DNA from 2 places in the Lactobacillus sp. 23-2 genome. Region 2 is predicted to be linked to the other one. Evidence: riboswitches for the same ligand, from Rfam matches in the RefSeq annotation. Region 2 holds a riboswitch; the other holds the start of a gene.
The links. Region 2 has a riboswitch for thiamine pyrophosphate ahead of OCH80_RS01470 (ATP-binding cassette domain-containing protein). Riboswitches for the same ligand answer to the same signal wherever they lie in the genome.
Positions count from the first base shown of each region.

Region 1: another riboswitch for thiamine pyrophosphate. It lies ahead of OCH80_RS02595 (ECF transporter S component); the one in region 2 lies ahead of OCH80_RS01470 (ATP-binding cassette domain-containing protein).

Region 1 covers NZ_JAOQBX010000004.1:50,816-59,427, reverse strand. The annotation lists gene OCH80_RS02625 (diguanylate cyclase domain-containing protein) at 1-89, shown strand, start outside; gene OCH80_RS02620 (MFS transporter) at 154-1,362, opposite strand; gene OCH80_RS02615 (Bax inhibitor-1/YccA family protein) at 1,551-2,267, opposite strand; gene murI (glutamate racemase) at 2,479-3,261, shown strand; gene OCH80_RS02605 (C69 family dipeptidase) at 3,383-4,804, shown strand; gene OCH80_RS02600 (M42 family metallopeptidase) at 5,039-6,124, shown strand; TPP riboswitch at 6,238-6,335, shown strand; gene OCH80_RS02595 (ECF transporter S component) at 6,387-6,953, shown strand; gene OCH80_RS02590 (hypothetical protein) at 7,150-7,278, shown strand; gene udk (uridine kinase) at 7,368-8,054, opposite strand; gene udk (uridine kinase) at 8,054-8,612, opposite strand, start outside.
Region 2 covers NZ_JAOQBX010000002.1:110,931-119,542, reverse strand. The annotation lists gene OCH80_RS01490 (serine hydrolase) at 1-53, shown strand, start outside; gene OCH80_RS01485 (hypothetical protein) at 71-496, shown strand; gene OCH80_RS01480 (pyridoxamine 5'-phosphate oxidase family protein) at 583-951, opposite strand; gene OCH80_RS01475 (CbiQ family ECF transporter T component) at 1,089-1,742, opposite strand; gene OCH80_RS01470 (ATP-binding cassette domain-containing protein) at 1,752-3,158, opposite strand; TPP riboswitch at 3,146-3,233, opposite strand; gene OCH80_RS01465 (MFS transporter) at 3,398-4,876, shown strand; gene OCH80_RS01460 (helix-turn-helix domain-containing protein) at 4,941-5,891, shown strand; gene htpX (zinc metalloprotease HtpX) at 6,081-6,983, opposite strand; gene OCH80_RS01450 (LemA family protein) at 7,017-7,574, opposite strand; gene OCH80_RS01445 (SLC13 family permease) at 7,719-8,612, opposite strand, start outside.

The DNA of each region.
Region 1 (8,612 bases), on a different contig from region 2:
TGGGCCGCTATGTTGAAGACAACTATTACGGGGATGTGTTCGTCGTGTTCGTCTTGCCAGGTGACCTCTCTTTTGAAAAAGCGGATTAATTGGGCAAAAGAAAAGCTGAAACTCGCGAAAAGAGTTTCAGCTTTTTGCTTGCAAGCGATAAATTTACTTCGTCTCTGGCAAGTTCTTTAAAATGTTGGTTCGGTAAAGCAGCAGGTTGAGCAGGACGATCCCGGAAGTGACCAGGAAGACGGCGCTGTAGCCCATGTGGGCTGAAACCGTGGAACCGATCATTGGGCCGACGATGTTGCCGATATACATGGCACTTTGGTTCCAGCTGAAGACCCTGCTGGTCAGGGCATGCGGCGAGTTCTTGGACAGCATGGACTGGACTTGCGGGAAGAGGCAGGCATCGGTGAAGCCAATCAGGAAGCGGCAGATCCCGAGCTCAAGCGTGTTTTGCACGAAGGCGGTCAGGAAAAAGAGAATGATGGAGCCCAGCAAGCCGCCCAGGATGATCTTGTGGGTCCCGATCCGGTCGCCTAGGCCCCCAAAGTAGGAGGCCGCGGAAACGGTCGCGATCCCCGGCAGGGCGGCGATGATTCCGCTGATGAAGACCACTTTGCCGTGTCCGCCCATCAGGCTTCTGACATATAGGGAAACGATCGGGTTGATCGACATGTTGGCGGCTTGGATGATCAAGGTGGTCAAAAGCAGGCCGATGATCATTTGTCCGCTTCTGAATTGCTTGATGGTGTCAGCGAAGCTGCCGCGCTTTTCGCCGGTCACGGGCACGAAGTCCGTTTCGTGAATGAAAAAGATGGATAGGACAAAGCAGGTGAAGAGGAGGAAGCCGGTGATGAAGAAGGTCATCCGGTAGCTGAAGGCCTGTGACAAGGCCCCGCCGACAAAGGGCCCCAGCAATTGCCCCCCGGTGGCGCAGGAGCTCATGATGCCCAGGGCCCGCCCGCTCTTGTGCTTTGGCGTTTCAGCCGCGATCAGGGCGTTGGAGTTGGAGATGAAGCCGGCAAAGACCCCCTGCATCCCCCGCAGGAAGAGCAGCTGCCAGACGTTTTGGGCCAGGCCCATCAAGGCAAAGACGATGGACATCCCCAAAGAGGCCCGCAGGATCATCGGCTTGCGGCCCTTCTTGTCGGCCAGGCGCCCCCACATGGGGGAGATCAGGGCAGCGACGATGAAGACGACTGAGAAGATGGCCCCGGACCAAAAGCTCAGCTGCTGGTGGCTAAATTTGCCCAAGCTGTCGATGTACAAGGACAAAAAGGGCGTGACTTCCGAAAATGCGATCCCCGCCAGAAAGACGCTGACCGCTGAGACATGCAGATTTCTTTTCCAGATTGGCGTTTTATTCACGTAAGAACCTTCTTTTTGACAATTTCTACCATATTTATAGCAACTTATTTGCTGAATTGCGCTCACGAATATCTATTGTAATTGCCTTTGCTTATTTACACAAGGCGAAAAATTAGCGCAGAAAAAAAGGATTGCGCCAGCAATCCTTTAAAAAATTAATTTTCTGTTCGATATTGAAGCCCTGATGCTTAGTTCTTGCTGTCGCTGTAGCCGAAGATCTGCAGCAGCTCCAGGAAGAGGTTGACGAAGTCAAGGTAGAGCAGCAAGGCCCCGTTGACAGCCAAGCCCAGGCTGGAAACCTGGTCGCCGTAAGTCTGGTAGATCTGCTTCATCTTCTGCGCGTCGTAGGCAGTCAAGACCGTGAAGATGATGACCGCGATGACGGAGAAGACGAAGGAGGCTGGGCCGCTCTTGACGAAGAAGTTGACGAGCATGGCCACGATCAGGCCGATCAAAGCGGCGTTGGCGTAAGCCCCGAAGTTGTCCAGGCTGCGCTTGGTTACGCTCCCGTAGAAGGCCATGCCGGCAAAGACGCCGGCGGCGGAGACGAAGGCCGCGGTGATGGAAGTGCCCGTGTAGACGAAGGCCAGGGTTGAGAATTCAACCCCATAGATGACGGCGATCGCCATCAGCATGAGGAAGCTGGCGGTTGGCCGCCGGGTCGCGTTGAAGCTGATGGCCACGCTCAAGACGATTGGCAGGAACAGCAGAATCCAGACCAAAGCCCGGCTGCTGGCCAGCATTGGCAGGATGGTGCCCGCGCCGACCGTCAAAGTCAGGTAGGCTGTCAAGGCGGAAACCAAGACGGCCAAGCCCATGATGGAATACATCTTGCTTAAAAAGCTGTTCAAGGCTGAGGCGTCGACGACGTGCCGGCGGTCAGCATTTGGTGAAAAGTTGTCCATTTTCTGTTCTTATCTCTTTCTTAATCTTTCAATCCGTTCGCCCCTGTTGGCGAAACTGGCAAAATCCTTTTGTCTGATTGAATACCAATTTACCATACCGGCGCTAAAAAGCAAGAAAGGCGATTCAAGCTTAAGATTGCCTTAATCAAGTTGAATAGGTTGAAGAAAAGGCTTTAAAAGTTCAAAATAGAAATTTAAGGGAGGTTTTTCAATGGAAAAATACAAGGATCGTCCGATTGGCGTTTTTGACTCGGGTCAGGGCGGCTTGACGGTGTTGAGCCGGCTGGTCGACCTGCTGCCACATGAGAACTTTGTTTTTTACGGCGACTCGGGCAACGCCCCCTACGGGGTCCGGACTAAAGAGGAGGTCTACCAGCTCTCCAAAAGGGTGGTAGAGCACTTGATCAACGATCACCAGGTCAAGGCTATCATGATTGCCTGCAACACGGCAACGAGCGCCGCGGCTGCCCGTCTGCGTGCTGAATACGAGTTGCCGATCATCGGGATCGAGCCTGCGGCCAAGCCAGCCGTCTTGGAAAACCCGGACCAGGAGGTCGTGGTCATGGCCACGCCTTTGACCTTGCGGGAAAGCAAGTTCAACAACCTGCTGCAAAAATACGACAAGGACCACCAGGTGGTCAAGGTGCCGGCGCCCAAGCTGGTTGAGCTGATTGAACAGGGGCAGACCAAGTCGCCTGAGCTTTACTCCTACCTGCACCAAGTCCTTGATCCTTATGCCGGCAAGGCTTCCGCGGTAGTCTTGGGCTGCACCCACTTTCCCTTTGCCAAGCAGGCCATTCTTGACGTCTTAGGCCATCGGACCCGAGTTTATGACGGAGCCATCGGGGCTGCCAATGAGGTCAAGCACCAGCTGGCCAAGCGGGACCAACTGACTGAGCGGACTGAGGCCGGGCGGATCATTTTTGAAAACAGCGCCCCAGGCGCCAGTGCCTTAAGTGAAGAGCTGTACCAGCTGTTCAGAAGCGAAAATTGATCAAAAACGCGCCGGCTGCTTTTTCTTTCAGCGGACCAGTCTTGTATAATATAAGAGGATAAAAATAGCCAAGCTATAAAAATGTTTAACTTTGTTTGCGACTAACAGGAGGAACTTTTAAATGAAGAAACCTGCAGAATGCACGACCATCTTAGTCGGCAAGAAGGCCACGATTGACGGATCAACCATGATTGCCCGCAGTGAGGACGGCGGCAGCCAGATCATTCCGGAAGCCTTTATTGCCGTTAATCCAGAAGAGCAGCCAAAGCACTACAAGAGCGTTTTGACCGGTCAGGAAATCGACGACGAGGACCTGCTCCCGAATCCTTTGCGCTACACCAGCGCGCCTGATGCTTCCGGCAAGCATGGGGTCTGGGCCGCGGCTGGGATCAACGATGCCACGGTAGCCATGACCGCGACTGAAACCATTACGACCAACAGCCGGATCCAAGGGATTGACCCCTTGGTTGAAAAGGGAGGCTTGGGCGAAGAGGACTTCGTGACTTTGACCCTGCCATACATCCACTCTGCCCGCGAAGGGGTTGAGCGCTTGGGCTACTTGGTTGAAAAGTACGGGACTTATGAAATGAACGGCTCAGCCTTTGCTGACCATGATGAAGTCTGGTACATCGAAACCATCGGCGGCCACCACTGGGCTGCCCGCCGCATCCCTGATGATGCCTACGTTGCCGCCCCAAACCGCCTGAACATCGACTTTTTTGACTTTGACGACAAAGACAACTTCATGTGCTCAAGCGACCTGCTGGACCTGATCAACGAATACCACTTGAACCCAGACTACACGGGCTACAACCTGCGCCACATTTTTGGCTCTTCAACCATCAAGGACGCCCACTACAACAACCCGCGCGCTTGGTACATCCACCGCTACTTTGACCCAGAATGGGAAGGCAAGCCTGGCGACCAGGACCAGCCATTCATCACTTATGCCAAGAAGAAGATTTCCCCAGAAGACATCAAGTTCTTGGAAAGCTCCCACTACCAAGACACTGAATACGACGTCTACAGCACGACCAATACTGAAGCTGAAAAGAAGCTTTTCCGGCCAATCGGCATCAACCGGAACTTCGAAACCCACATTCTGCAGATCAGAAACGATGTTGAAGAAGGCATTGCCGGCGTGCAATGGCTGGCCTTTGGTCCTAACACCTTCAACGTCTTCGTGCCATTCTACACCAACGTCACGACGACTCCGGCCAGCTTCCAGACCGGTCCTGACTTTGACTTGAGCAAGATCTTCTGGATCAACAAGCTGAACGCCCAGCTTGGCGACACCAACTACAAGGTTTACAGTGCCTTGGAGCAGGCCTTTGAGGAAAAGACCATGGCCAAGCTGCGCAAGATCGAAAATGAGACCGACCGGGCCGTTAAGGGCTTGGAAGGCCGTGAGCTGCAAGCCAAACTGGAAGAAGCCAACCAGAAGATGGCCGACCTGGCTTATGAAAACACGGTTGCTTTAACTGGTGAAATGGTTGCTTCCGGCCACACTTTGATGAAGCTGAAATACGACCTGCTTGACTAAATTAAAAAAATCAGTTGCCAGTCAATGTCATTAAGTTAAGACATTGGCTTTGAACAACGCCTTAAGACACTCATCTGACTTAGCAATGTCAGATGAGTGTCTTTTTTATGGAAATTGAATTTCGCACAACCGCTAAATAAGATTGGATTGCCAGTTCTTTTGCCGATTTCCTATTCAACAGCCTGGTCAATGGTAGAATAGAAGAGCAAATGCTTAAAAAACAAGGAGTTATCAATGGAAAAAGCACAAGAAATTCAAATGCTGAAGGATTTTTCCGATGCCAATGCCACTTCCGGCTTTGAAACGGAATTCGTCAAGCTCTTCACGGACACGGTCAAGGACTACGCTGACCTGGAAGTCGACGGGATGCTCAACGTCTACGCTGCCAAGAAGCAGAACAAGGGCCAGCGGCCAGTCATCCAGCTGGATGCCCACTCCGACGCCGTAGGCCTGTTGACCCAGGCAGTCCGCCCCAACGGCTTGCTCAAGTTCGTCACCCTGGGTGGCTGGAACAACGTTGTCTTGCCATCAATGAGGGTCAAGGTCAGAAACAAGGACGGGGAATACATCCCGGGCGTTGTGGCCTTGAAGCCGCCGCACTTCATGACGGCCGCTGAGCGCAAGGCAGTGCCGCAAGTGGCTGACCTCTCCATCGACGTTGGCTCCTCCAGCCGGGAAGAGACCATCAAGGACTACAAGATCGACACGGGCTGCCCGATCTTCGTCGACGTCAAGTGCGAGTACAATGACAAGACCGGCCTCTTCTTCGGCAAGGACTTTGACGACCGCTTCGGCGCCGCGGCCATGGCTGACGTCTTGGAAAACCTGAAGGATGAAGAAACCAACTTTGACGTCGTGGCTGCCCTGTCCAGCCAAGAGGAAGTTGGCCTGCGCGGGGCTTACGTGACGGCCCGCAAAGTCAAGCCTGACGTCTGCCTGGTTCTGGAAAGCTGCCCGGCTGACGACACCTTTGAGCCTGAATGGCTGTCGCAGACTGGCCTGAAGCGCGGGCCAATGCTGCGGGACATGGACGTGACCTTCCTGCCAAACCCGAAGTTCCAGCAGTATGCCTGCGATCTGGCGGACAAGAACGGGATTCCTTACACCCGTTCAGTCAGAACTGGCGGCGGCCAGGACGGCGCGGCCATCTACTATGAAAACGGGGCACCGACCATCGTCATCGGCATTCCGGTCCGTTATGAGCACTCGCCTTACTGCTTCAGCAGCTACAAGGACTTCAAGGCCTCAGTTGACCTGGCTTTGGCCATCATCCGCGACCTTGACCAGGAAAAGCTGGACTCCTTCAAGTCTTTTGACTAGACTGATTTGTGAAAAAAACACTAGCTTTTTAACTAATAATTGTTATAATTAGTTTGGTAAAAGTAATTATATAAGTGAGATTCTGCTGATTGCAGCAGATCAATAACGCGAACGAAAGCCACTAGGGGTGCTTACCGCTGAGAGACCATTGGTCGACCCTTTGAACCTGAACAAGACAATTCTTGCGCAAGGGAAGTGTCATTATTTAAGTGCGAGCATGAACTCCTACTGGCTTTGTTTTAGCTGGATAGGAGTTTTTATTATGTTTAGAAAAGAAAAAAGCTGGAACGTCAAGGCCGTCATCCTGGTAGCTTTAATCGGGGTTATCATGGGCGTGATCTACCAATACGTCTTCAATCCGCTCTATAACGCTACCAAGGTGGCCTTGTCCTTTGTCGGCCAAGGTCCACTGGCCGATGAGCTCTACTCAGGCCTGTGGTACATGGCCGCGCCTTTGGCCATGTACTTCGTGCCGACCTTTGGCTCCGGCGTGATCGGTGAGACCCTGGCCGCGATGGTTGAAATGGCCTTTGGCGGGCAATGGGGGGCGTTGACCATTCTGGAAGGGGCCGTGCAGGGGGCCTTCAACGAAATCGGCTTCTTCCCCAAGAAGGAAAACTATGACCGCTTCAGCTGGACCAGCTTGATTATCGGGGCCATCTGCTGCCACGTTGCCGCCTTCGTCATGTGCTACTTTATCTATGGCTGGAATGCCTACAAGCCAAGCCTGCTGATCGAAATGTTCATTGCCGGCATGGCCTCGGCCGTCTTCTTTGACGCCGTTTTGGTCAAGTGGATCACCAAGCTTTTTGATAAAATCATGAAGTAAGCAGCGCTTGCTTTAAAAAAGCAAGCCAGCAGGCAGAAACGCGCAAGATCAGCAAGCGGAACGGGAGTTTTATCTTAAAATTGATAAAATGATGCAAATTTGCTGACAAGTCTGTCTTTTGGGTGTACAATCAGAAACATATTTCAAAAAAGCTTGATATTTGCTAATATCAAGATCATTGAAAGGAGCAAAAGACATGACACGCATTAAATTATGTGAACCAAAGAACGCGAACAAGGAATACTGGGAAGTAGTCGGCGTGGTAATTGCGCTGATGCTCCTCATTGCTCTGCTTGGCCTGCACGCCGGCAGCTTCATGATGTAAGCTTAAATGAATTTAACCAGCAGCCATCGAAATCAGACTAAAAAAGGCGCGAGTCAATTTGACTCGTGCCTTTTGCGTTTTGACGTAAATTATTTGGCTGGGTTAGGCTTGGCCGGCATCGTGGCTTCCGTGCGCTCATGGCGCTTGTGGTCCCTGATGATGGACAGGAGCTTGGAGGAAACCATGTCGATGGCGACGTCGTTTTCGCCCCCGCGGGGGATGATGATGTCCGCGTACTTCTTTGACGGCTCAATGAACTGGTTGAAGCTGGGCTTGACCGTGGCCAGGTACTGGGCGATGATCCAGTCGATTGACCGTCCGCGCTCTTGGGTATCGCGTTGCAGGCGGCGGATAAAGCGGATGTCGTCGTCAGCATCGACGAAGAGCTTGACGTCCATGAACTGGCGCAGCTCTTCTGAGGCCAGGACCAGGATCCCTTCAACGATGATAATGTCAGCGGGCTCAACATGGATCGTGTCCTTGGCCCGGGTCAGGGTGTTGAAGTTATAGGTCGGCATCTCGATGGCCTGGCCGTTGAGCAGCTGCTTGAGCTGGCTGACCATGTAGCCGGTGTCGTAGGCGTTGGGGTGGTCGTAGTTGATCGCCTTGCGCTCTTCCATGGACAAGCCGGCATTGTCTTTGTAGTAGGCGTCTTCCGTCAGGATCAAGACCCTGTCGGCTGGCAGGCGCTTGCTGATCGCTTTGGCCACCGTGGTCTTGCCAGAGCCTGAGCCCCCGGCAATCCCGATGACCAGTGGTTTTTGTCTTTCTGCCATTATGCTTCCTTCTGTTCTTCCAAATCATTGCGGCGCAGGATGTCGCGGACCTTGGTCGTCAGCATGTCCAAGGCGACCTGGTTGCCGCCGCCTTCAGGAACGATGATGTCGGCATAGCGCTTGGACGGCTCAACGAACTGGTGGTAGCTTGGCTTCACCGTGGCCATGTATTGGTCGATGATGTAGTCAAAGCTGTAGCCGCGTTCGGCCATGTCGCGGCGCTGGCGGCGGATCAGGCGGATGTCGTCGTCAGTGTCGACGTAGATCTTGATGGCCATCAGGTCGCGCAATTCAGGAATGGCCAGGACCAGGATTCCTTCCAGGATGATGATGTCAGCTGGCTCCACGTGGACCGTTTCGTGCTTGCGCAGGTGGGTCGGGAAGTCGTAGACCGGCATCTCGACGGCCTTGCCGCTGGTCAGGTCCTGCAGCTGGCTGATCAGCAGGTCAGTGTCAAAGGCGTCGGGGTGGTCAAAGTTGATCTGGTCCCGTTCTTCCTGGGTCATTTCCGGGTGGTCCTTGTAATAGGAATCTTCCGTAATGATCCGGATCCGGTCG
Region 2 (8,612 bases):
CCAATGACCAGATCGCGGCGGTTGCCCAGAAGATCTATGACCTGGCCGAATAGAAGCGATAGGAGAAAATATGTCAGTCAAACAAGTTGCCCGTTTCGTTACCAACCTGCTGCTCAGCTTTACGCTTTTTGATCTGGTCCTCAACTTAGTCTCAGAAGGGCCCAAGGCTCATAACGGCCTGCGGCTCGCCTTTATCGCGGCCATCTTCGTGGCGGCAATCGGCCAGTGGCTGGGCGGGTGGATCGCGGACCACGCCGGCTTCTTGAAGTACGCGGCCCTGCTCGTCAGCCTCTATCTGCTCGCCTACCTGTTGCTGGTCCGCCAAGACGACCTGTTCTGGTACTGGATCTTCCAGGCCGGCTTGCTGGCGGTCAATTTGTCCTTTAATGCCTTTACTTGGAAAAACGCCGCGCCCTGGACCACGTGGACGGAAATTGCCTTGTTCGTCCTAGCCCTGGCCGCGGCCACGGTCGGCATTATTAAAGGTGCTTGGTGAAAAATAGCAAATAAAAATCCATCCCGCGAGGGATGGATTTTTTGTGTGGGAATATAGAAATTTAAGTAAAGATTAAACCGCTGAGCTTAAGCGAACAGCTCTTCGATTTCAACGACTACGGCAGCCGCGGTTTCCGGCTTGCCGGTTTCCTTGGCCAGCTTCTTGGCGAAGTCGTCGCCTTCGTGGATCGTCGCGGTCCCTACGGCCCGGACGTTGGTGTGGCTTGGCACGTCAGCAACGACTACGGCCACGCGGCTGCCAGCCTTGATGTTTTCAAAGGCGTGGGCGAAGGTTACTTCTGACCAGGCCAGGTGCTTGTCGTCGATTACGCGCAATGAGCCCTTAGGGCCGACTTGCGGGTTGCCGTCCTTGTCAACAGTGGCGATGAAGGCCAAAGCTTCGTTGAAGAACTTTTCTTGTTCAGCAGTCAAAACAGCAGTGTCTAACTTCTTCATAATGACGTCTCCTTCTTAAATTCAGTTTATTTTTTCTTGATTGATCTCTTATCTGCTTACTATTTTATAGCAATTCGCCAGGAAAAAATTGATGTAGGTCAATTTTGACCATGATTTTAAGATTTTTTTGGAAAAAGTTAAGGTAGCAGGAAGGCACAGACGTTGAGCAGGGCCAAGCCGCCGAAAAAGAGCGCCCAGTCCTTGCCGGTCAGGGGGATCTTCACGATCGCGGACCGCTTGGCGCCTTCGCGGAAGCCATGGGCCTCCATCCCCTGGGCCAGGTTGTCGGCAGAGTTCAGGGCAACCAGGATGGCCTTGAAGTAGAGGACCGGCGACCAGAAGGACAGATTGACCCCGCGCATGAGGCCGGCCACGCGGATCTGCTTGACGGCCTGGGCCATGCGGGGAATGATGTTCAAGGCCGCGAGGGTCCCGTAGGCAAAGTGGCTTGGCAGGTGCAGGTTCTGCTCAAGCGAGCGGGCCATTTCCTCAGCCGTCGTGGAGACCGTTAGGCAGGCCGTGGTCAAGGTGTAGACGTAGACCCGGGTGGTGATGTCCAAGGCGTACCAGAGCTGCTTGCGGTCGGAAAAAAGGTAGGCCGAGGAGAAGACCGTGAAGGCGGCCAGGGTCGCGAAGAAGAGCATGGTCAAGATGGCCTTGGGCCGCATTTTTTTGACCAAAAGCCAGCAAAGGCACAGGGCCATGACGAGCAGGTTGGTATAGAGGCTGACCTTGAATGAAAGCTCCAAAGAGACGATCAGGGCCAGCAGGACTTTAAGACTTGGATTCATAATGCCTCCTTAATCCGTGACGTACTGGAGCCGCTGCTGGTCCAGGCGCAGGTGGTAGTCGCACCAGTCGCTCAAGCCGTGGAACTGGTGGCTGATGACGATAATAGTTTGTCCCATGGCGGCCTGGCTGTCCTTCATGAGCTTGACGACCTGCTTGATGGACTGACGGTCCAGGCCGCTGAGCGGCTCGTCGATGAGCAGAACTTCATGGCCGGAGATCAGCATCAGCAGAATCTGCAGCTTCTTCTTCTGGCCGCCGGAAAGAGAGTAGACGACCTGGTCCAAGTGGCTGGCCAGGTCCAGGTCCGCTAAGGCCTGCTTGATCCGCTCATCGCTGAAGTAGTCGTTCTTGCGCAGCTTCTTGCTGATGGCCAGCTCGTCTTTGACCGTGATCTGGATGAACTGGTCAGTGGCTTTCTGGAAGACTTGGGCTACATGCAAAAAGTAGGTCCGGGCCGGCTGCTTGGCCACTTCCCGCCCTTCCCAGCAGATGGAGCCGGAGTAGGGCAAAAGCTGGGTTAAGGCCCGGAAGAGGGAGGTCTTGCCAACCCCATTGGCCCCCGTCAAAAGGGTGACTTTGCCCTTGTAGAGCTTAAGCTCGTCTTGCTTTAGCAGCAGGTGGCTGGTCTTCAGCAGCACGCCGCTTAAGACGAAAGCCGCTGGGGCATTGGCTTGCGGCAAGGCAAAAGTCAAAGGAACCCTGGCGTCTTCAGCCAAGACCGCGTCCCTTTCTTTGGCTGAAAGCCTGGTGACCGTCTGCCCCGCGAAGCGGTAGAGCTGGTCGACCTTGCCCAGGTAGTCCGTAAAGACGTGGTCGGTCAGGATGATGGTCTTGCCTTGCTCTTTCAGCTGGACCAGCTTTTCCACCAAGAAGGTCCGGGCCTTGGGGTCCACGCTGGCAAAAGGCTCATCTAGCAGAAGCAGGTCGACGTTCATGGCCACTAAGACGGCTAAAGCAACCCGCTGCTGCTCGCCGCCAGACATGGTCGCGATCTTTTGGTCCAAGAGCGGACCGATCTGGGCAAATTCCGTGGCCCGCTGGAGCCGCGTCTCATATTGCTCTTGCTTCATGCCCAGGTTTTCCAGGCTGAAGATGATCTCTTCTCTAGGAGTGGCCATCGTAAACTGCTCGCCGGCATCCTGGAACATCATGGCTTGGCTGAGCCCGCCCAGGTCAACCTGCCCTTGGGTGAGCTTGCCCCCGTACTTGGGGTAGAGTCCGGCCATGATCTTCAATAAGGTCGATTTCCCGCAGCCCGTGGGTCCGATCAAGAGGGAGAAGGCGCCAGGGGCGAAAGTCAGGGACAGGTCGGCCAGGAGCGGCTTGTGCTCGTCATATTCAAAGCTTAAGTGCTGGATGGAAATTTCGGCATTCAAAAAGGTCACCTCAATGAATGGGGTGACCAAAGAAGGCATCTGCTCCCTGCGCTGGCATTGTCCAACAGGTTCAATGGGTCTGATCTCAGCCGTTAGGCACCCCGTGATTAAATCGCTTACTTTACGGCCTAATTATATAAAAAGCCTTAATTTGTGTCCATTTTGCGCTTTTCTGCACAAGTATTATATTTAATTATTTTCTAATTCGTTGTATGCTAATAATGATTAGCTTTTGAAGCTGTAATTTTTGTACTTTTGCTTGCTGTCTGGGAGGAAAAATGCCTAATCAAAAACGAAGGGTCCAGATCGTCACGTCAGCCCTGATGCTGTCCAACGTGATGTCGGGGCTGGACAACACGATCATCAACACGGCGCTGCCGCGCATCATTGCTGACCTGCACGGGATCGAATATACGGGCTGGCTGGTCGCCATCTTCTTGCTGGGCACCGCGGTGTCCACGCCCTTGTGGTCCAAATTGGGCGAGCGGCGCGGCAACAAGCTGGCCTACCAGCTGTCCGCGGCCATGTTTCTCTTGGGGGCGCTGCTGCAGGGGCTGGCCAATTCGATGCCGTTTCTGCTCTTTTTCCGCCTGATCGCGGGGATCGGCAACGGCGGGATGGTCTCCTTGCCGTATATCATCTATTCTGACCTGTATCCGAATCCTTACAAGCGCTTGAAGGTTTTGGGCATGGTGTCGGCCTTTTTCACGACCGCGACCATTCTGGGGCCCTTGTTCGGGGGCTGGATCGTCGACGTTTTGTCCTGGCGCTGGGTCTTCTACATCAATATTCCGGTGGCCTTGATCTCCATCGTTTTGGTCCAGCTCTTCTTTAAGGAAGAACATAAGGAAAAAAGCGTCCGCAAGATCGACCTGGGCGGGGCTGTCTTCTTGTCCTTAGGGGTGGTGGCCCTGCTGCTGGGAACCCAGCTTTTGGGCGCGGTCAACCTGGCCACGGCGTTGCTGGTCTTCGCGGCGGCCTTTATCTTCGTGGGCATGCTGCTGCTGGTGGAACACCGGGCGGACGACCCAATCATTCCGGGCCGCTTGTTCAAGAACCGGCCTTTGGTGATTGACTTTGCCCTCTTTGTCTTGATCTGGGCCGCGATGTCGTCTTTCAGCGTCTATGCGCCAATGTGGGCGGAAGGGCTGATGGCCTCAACCGCCCTAGTCGGGGGGATGACCCAGATTCCCGGAGCCTTTACCGACATGCTGGGCTCCTTGTCCGTTGAGCGCCTGCGCCACCGCTGGAGCGAGTACCAGGTGATCCTCTACACCACTTGGGTGATCTTCTTTGGCTACCTGCTGATGGCCGTGGCACCGCGCTCTTTCCCTTACTGGGCCATCCTGGTGGCGGGGATGCTGCAGGGGGTTGGCAACGGGATCATGTTCAACCAGCTCCAGGTCAAGGTCCAAGAGGATGCTGACCCCAAGGACGTGCCCGTGGCGACTTCTTTCTCCTACCTGATCAGAATGCTGGCCATGGCCATCTCGTCCTCAATTTTTGGCGTGATCCTGAACCAGCACCTGGCCAAGGGCGTGGCCCAAAGCCACGGCCGGATCACGATCAAGATGCTGAACCACCTGTCCGACTTTGAAACCAGAGCCCGCCTGCCGCGCCAGCTGCTGCCGGAGATGGAGCAGATCCTCTATGGGGCGATTCACGCGATTTTCTGGGCCGGCTTCATCCTTGTTGCCGCGGCATTATTGATCGCGATTTGGGCCAGAAGGCAGGAAAAACGGGGCCAAAAGCGCTAAAGCCCGTTGACAGGTTCCAATTGTTGTAAAATATAAATAGTTTAAACGATAGGGGGGATCTGGCTTGGCAACCGTAGCTTTAGATGAATACTTGCAGACGCTGCTGCGCAAGCAGGGGCGCGATCATAATGAATTGACCCTGCCCGCGGGGAGCAGCGATCTTGACCTCTGCACCATTTATTTGGAAAATACCAACCTGGGGATTCACAGGTACTTGACTGATGTGGTGACTTTGCTCTTTTTGGCGGCAGGGCATGAGACCTTGCGCCTTGAAAAAAAGGAGCTGGACTTTGGCGCGGGCAACTTTGTCCTCTTGGACAAGGGGGCAGCTTATGAGCTCTTGGACCCCAGCCGCGGGGCCCTGCTCTTGAAGTTCAAGTTCCGGCCAAGCCTGGGCCTGCAACCCCTTTTTGAGCAGGAATTCGCCAAGACGGATAAAGACGCCCAAGTCTGCACGGCCTGGCTCAAACGGCTCAAGCAGGATGGCTTCTTGTGGGTCAGGAACATTCCGCTGATGCCAGCCTCCAGATGCCTGCTAAACGCGGTGGATGAGTATCTGGACGGGGATGTCTTCGCGGCGACCTTGATCAAGGCCAACCTGGCCAAGGCCGCGGCTTTGAGCCTGCGCTCAGAGCGCTTTGGCAGCCAGGTTAGGGCTGCCAAAAAGGAGCCCGGCCACTTGGGCGCCCGGGAGATCAACCGCTATATTGACGCCAACTACATGGACACCAGCCTGAAGACGGCGGCCCAGGCTTTTGGCTTAAATGCCAACTACTTCTCCAACCTGGTCAAGAAGCGTACCGGCAAGAGCTTTATCGACCTGGTCAATGAGCGGAAGATGGATGAGGCCTGCGTCCTTTTGGCCAGGACGGACCTGTCGATCATGCAGATCATCCACCAGCTGGGCTACAACGGCAAGTCCTTCTTCTACAAGAAGTTCAAGGAAGTCTATGGGGTGTCCCCCAATGAAAAGCGCGATGAGCTGTTCCGGCAGCAAAAGATCAATTTGAAATAAGCCTGCTGGACGCGAAAAAGAGTCTGGGAAAAAACGGTTCAGTTGAGTATTTTTCGGGAACCAGTTTTCGAAAAAGCAACTCAGTTGGGTACCTTTGAGCTTCAGCAGCGCTCTGCTGTGATTTGAGATACATAAAAAGGCTTCTAGAAGTTTTTTCACTTCTAGAAGCCTTTTTTATTAGCTAGAGTTTTACATTTCTTGCAGCCGTTTGATCCGCTCGCTGGTTGGCGGGTGGGTGTCAAATAAGTGGCTCAGGCTGGGCCGGCGGATCGGGTCTTCAATATAGAGCGAGGCGCTGGCGGAGTTGGCCGCCTTCATGGGCTGGCTGTTTTCGATCTTGGTCAGGGCGCTGATCAGTCCTTGGGGATTCCGGGTCAGCTCCACGGAACCCGCGTCGGCCAGGTATTCCCGGTTTCGGGACAGGGCCATCTGGGCCAGGGCCGCGGCTAATGGGCCCAGGATCAGGACGAAAACGACGCCGATCACGCCGATGATCACCCCGAGCGCGTCGCCGCTGTCGCGGTCATCGTCATCGCGGTCTCCCCCGCCGAAGCCATACCAGATCCAGCGCTGGGCAAACTGGGAGATGAAGCTGATGGCTGAAACCAGAACCAGGGCAACCATGGACAAGCGGATGTCGTAGTTGCGGATGTGGGAGATTTCATGGCCCAGGACGCCTTCCAGTTCTTCGCGGTCCATCATGTCCAAAAGCCCCTGGGTCACGGCTACGGCCGACTTGTCCGGCGACAGGCCTGTCGCGAAGGCATTGGGGCTTTGGTCAGGGATCAGGTAGACCTTGGGCATGGGGATCTGGCCCACCATGGCCATGTCTTCAACGATATGAAAGAGCTGGGGATTGTCTTCCTCGCGCAATTCTTGTCCATGGTTCATGGACATGACGACATTGACTGGGTCCTGGAAGACCAGGAAACTGTAGACCAAGGCCACGACCAGGGCGGTCAGGATGCCCGGCAGGGGCTTGTCCCAGAGCAGCTGCCCCAGGCCTGCTCCAACCAGGGCAAAAATCACGGCAAAGAGGAACATGACCAAGAAGGTTTTGCGCTTATTGCGCGCAATTTGCTCGTAAAGCATTGATCCTCCTTAATATTGTGCCAAATGAATTGCTTAAAATGAAACTTTCGGAGCCTTGGTCTCTTCTTCAGGAATTGACAGGTAGTCAACCTTGCTGAAGTGGTGGATGTTGGCCACGATGTTGGACGGGAAGGTCACCAGCAGCTTGTTGTAGCTGGCCGCGCAGGAGTTGTACAGCTGGCGGGAGTAGGCGATCTTGTTTTCCGTGTTGGTCAGTTCTTCCTGCAGCTGGCCGAAGTTCTGGTTGGCCTTCAGGTCCGGGTAGCTTTCAGCCAGGGCAAAAATGCTCTTCAGGCTGTCAGTGATCTGGTTGGACAGCTGCATGGCCTGTTCGTGGTCATCGGCTGGCACTTGCACCAGCTGGTTGCGCAGGGCAACGACAGCGGACAGGGTTTCCTTTTCGTGCTTGGCGTAGCCCTTGACCGTTTCCACCAGGTTGGGGATCAGGTCATTGCGCCGCTTCAATTGTACGGTGATTTGACTCCAGGCCTCTTCGGTGTTGATCTTGGCTTTTTGCATGCCGTTGTAGGCAGAGATGTAAAAAATCGCGATCAAGATGACGAGGATCAGGAGCACGATCCAAAGGGTCATAGTTCATGCCTCCTTATCTGCATATTGCATTTTCACGTTTTTGTTTCATTAAACGCGCTCTTCATTTAATTATAGCTTATGGCATATTTCTGGCAAAATGAAAACGCCCAAAAGCCTTTGGACGTTTTCCGGAATTTTGCTGATTTACAGGGCCAGTTTGACGATCACCCAGCCGATCGCGGACAGGATGACCAGGCCAATCATTTGGTAAGTGAACCACTTAGGGAAGAACTGCTGCTTCTGGTCCTTGGAAGCGTGGGCATAGAAGGTCCGCATGACCAGCATGTTTGCCATGGAGCCGATTGGTGACCCGAAGCCGCCGATGTTGGAGCCCAAAGTCAGGGCTTCGGCGTACTTGGAGAACTTCCCGATCAAGATGGTTGAAGGAACGTTGCTCATGAACTGGCTGGAGATGATCGCCGTCCAGTAGGTGCTCATCTCAGTCCCAACGAAGCCGTGAATCAGGGTGACAACGAACGGAATCTGCTGGATGTCGCTGATGAAGACGAAGAACAGGGTAAAAGTCAAGAGCAAGGCGTAGTCGATATTGACCAGGATCTTCCAGTTTAAGATCAGGGCCCAGATGATGGAAGCGACTAATGGCATCCAGATCGGCACGAACTTGAAGACGCCGACGAAGAAGAAGAGGAAGATCACGGTCGTGACGATAGTCATTGGCCAGGAGATCTCAATTTCCACGACTTCTTGGGTTGGCACCGCATCCTTCGGAACGAAGAAGAAGATGCACAAGAAGACGGCCATGGCCGCGATCAGGTAAGGCAGGGTCCACTTGAAGAAGGTGGCTGGCATCAGGTGGTAGTTGGAGACCACGAAGATGTTGTGCGGGTTCCCCCATGGCGTGAAGGCCGCCCCGATGTTGGCTCCCATCCCGATCAAGGTGGTTGGAAGGATCTGCGGCAGCTTGTACTTCTTGGCAATGTTCAAGTAGAGCGGAATCAGGGTCAGGCAGGTAATGTCGTTGCCCAGGAACATACCGGACAGGATGGCCAGCAGGGTGAACAGGAGGTTCAGCTTGCG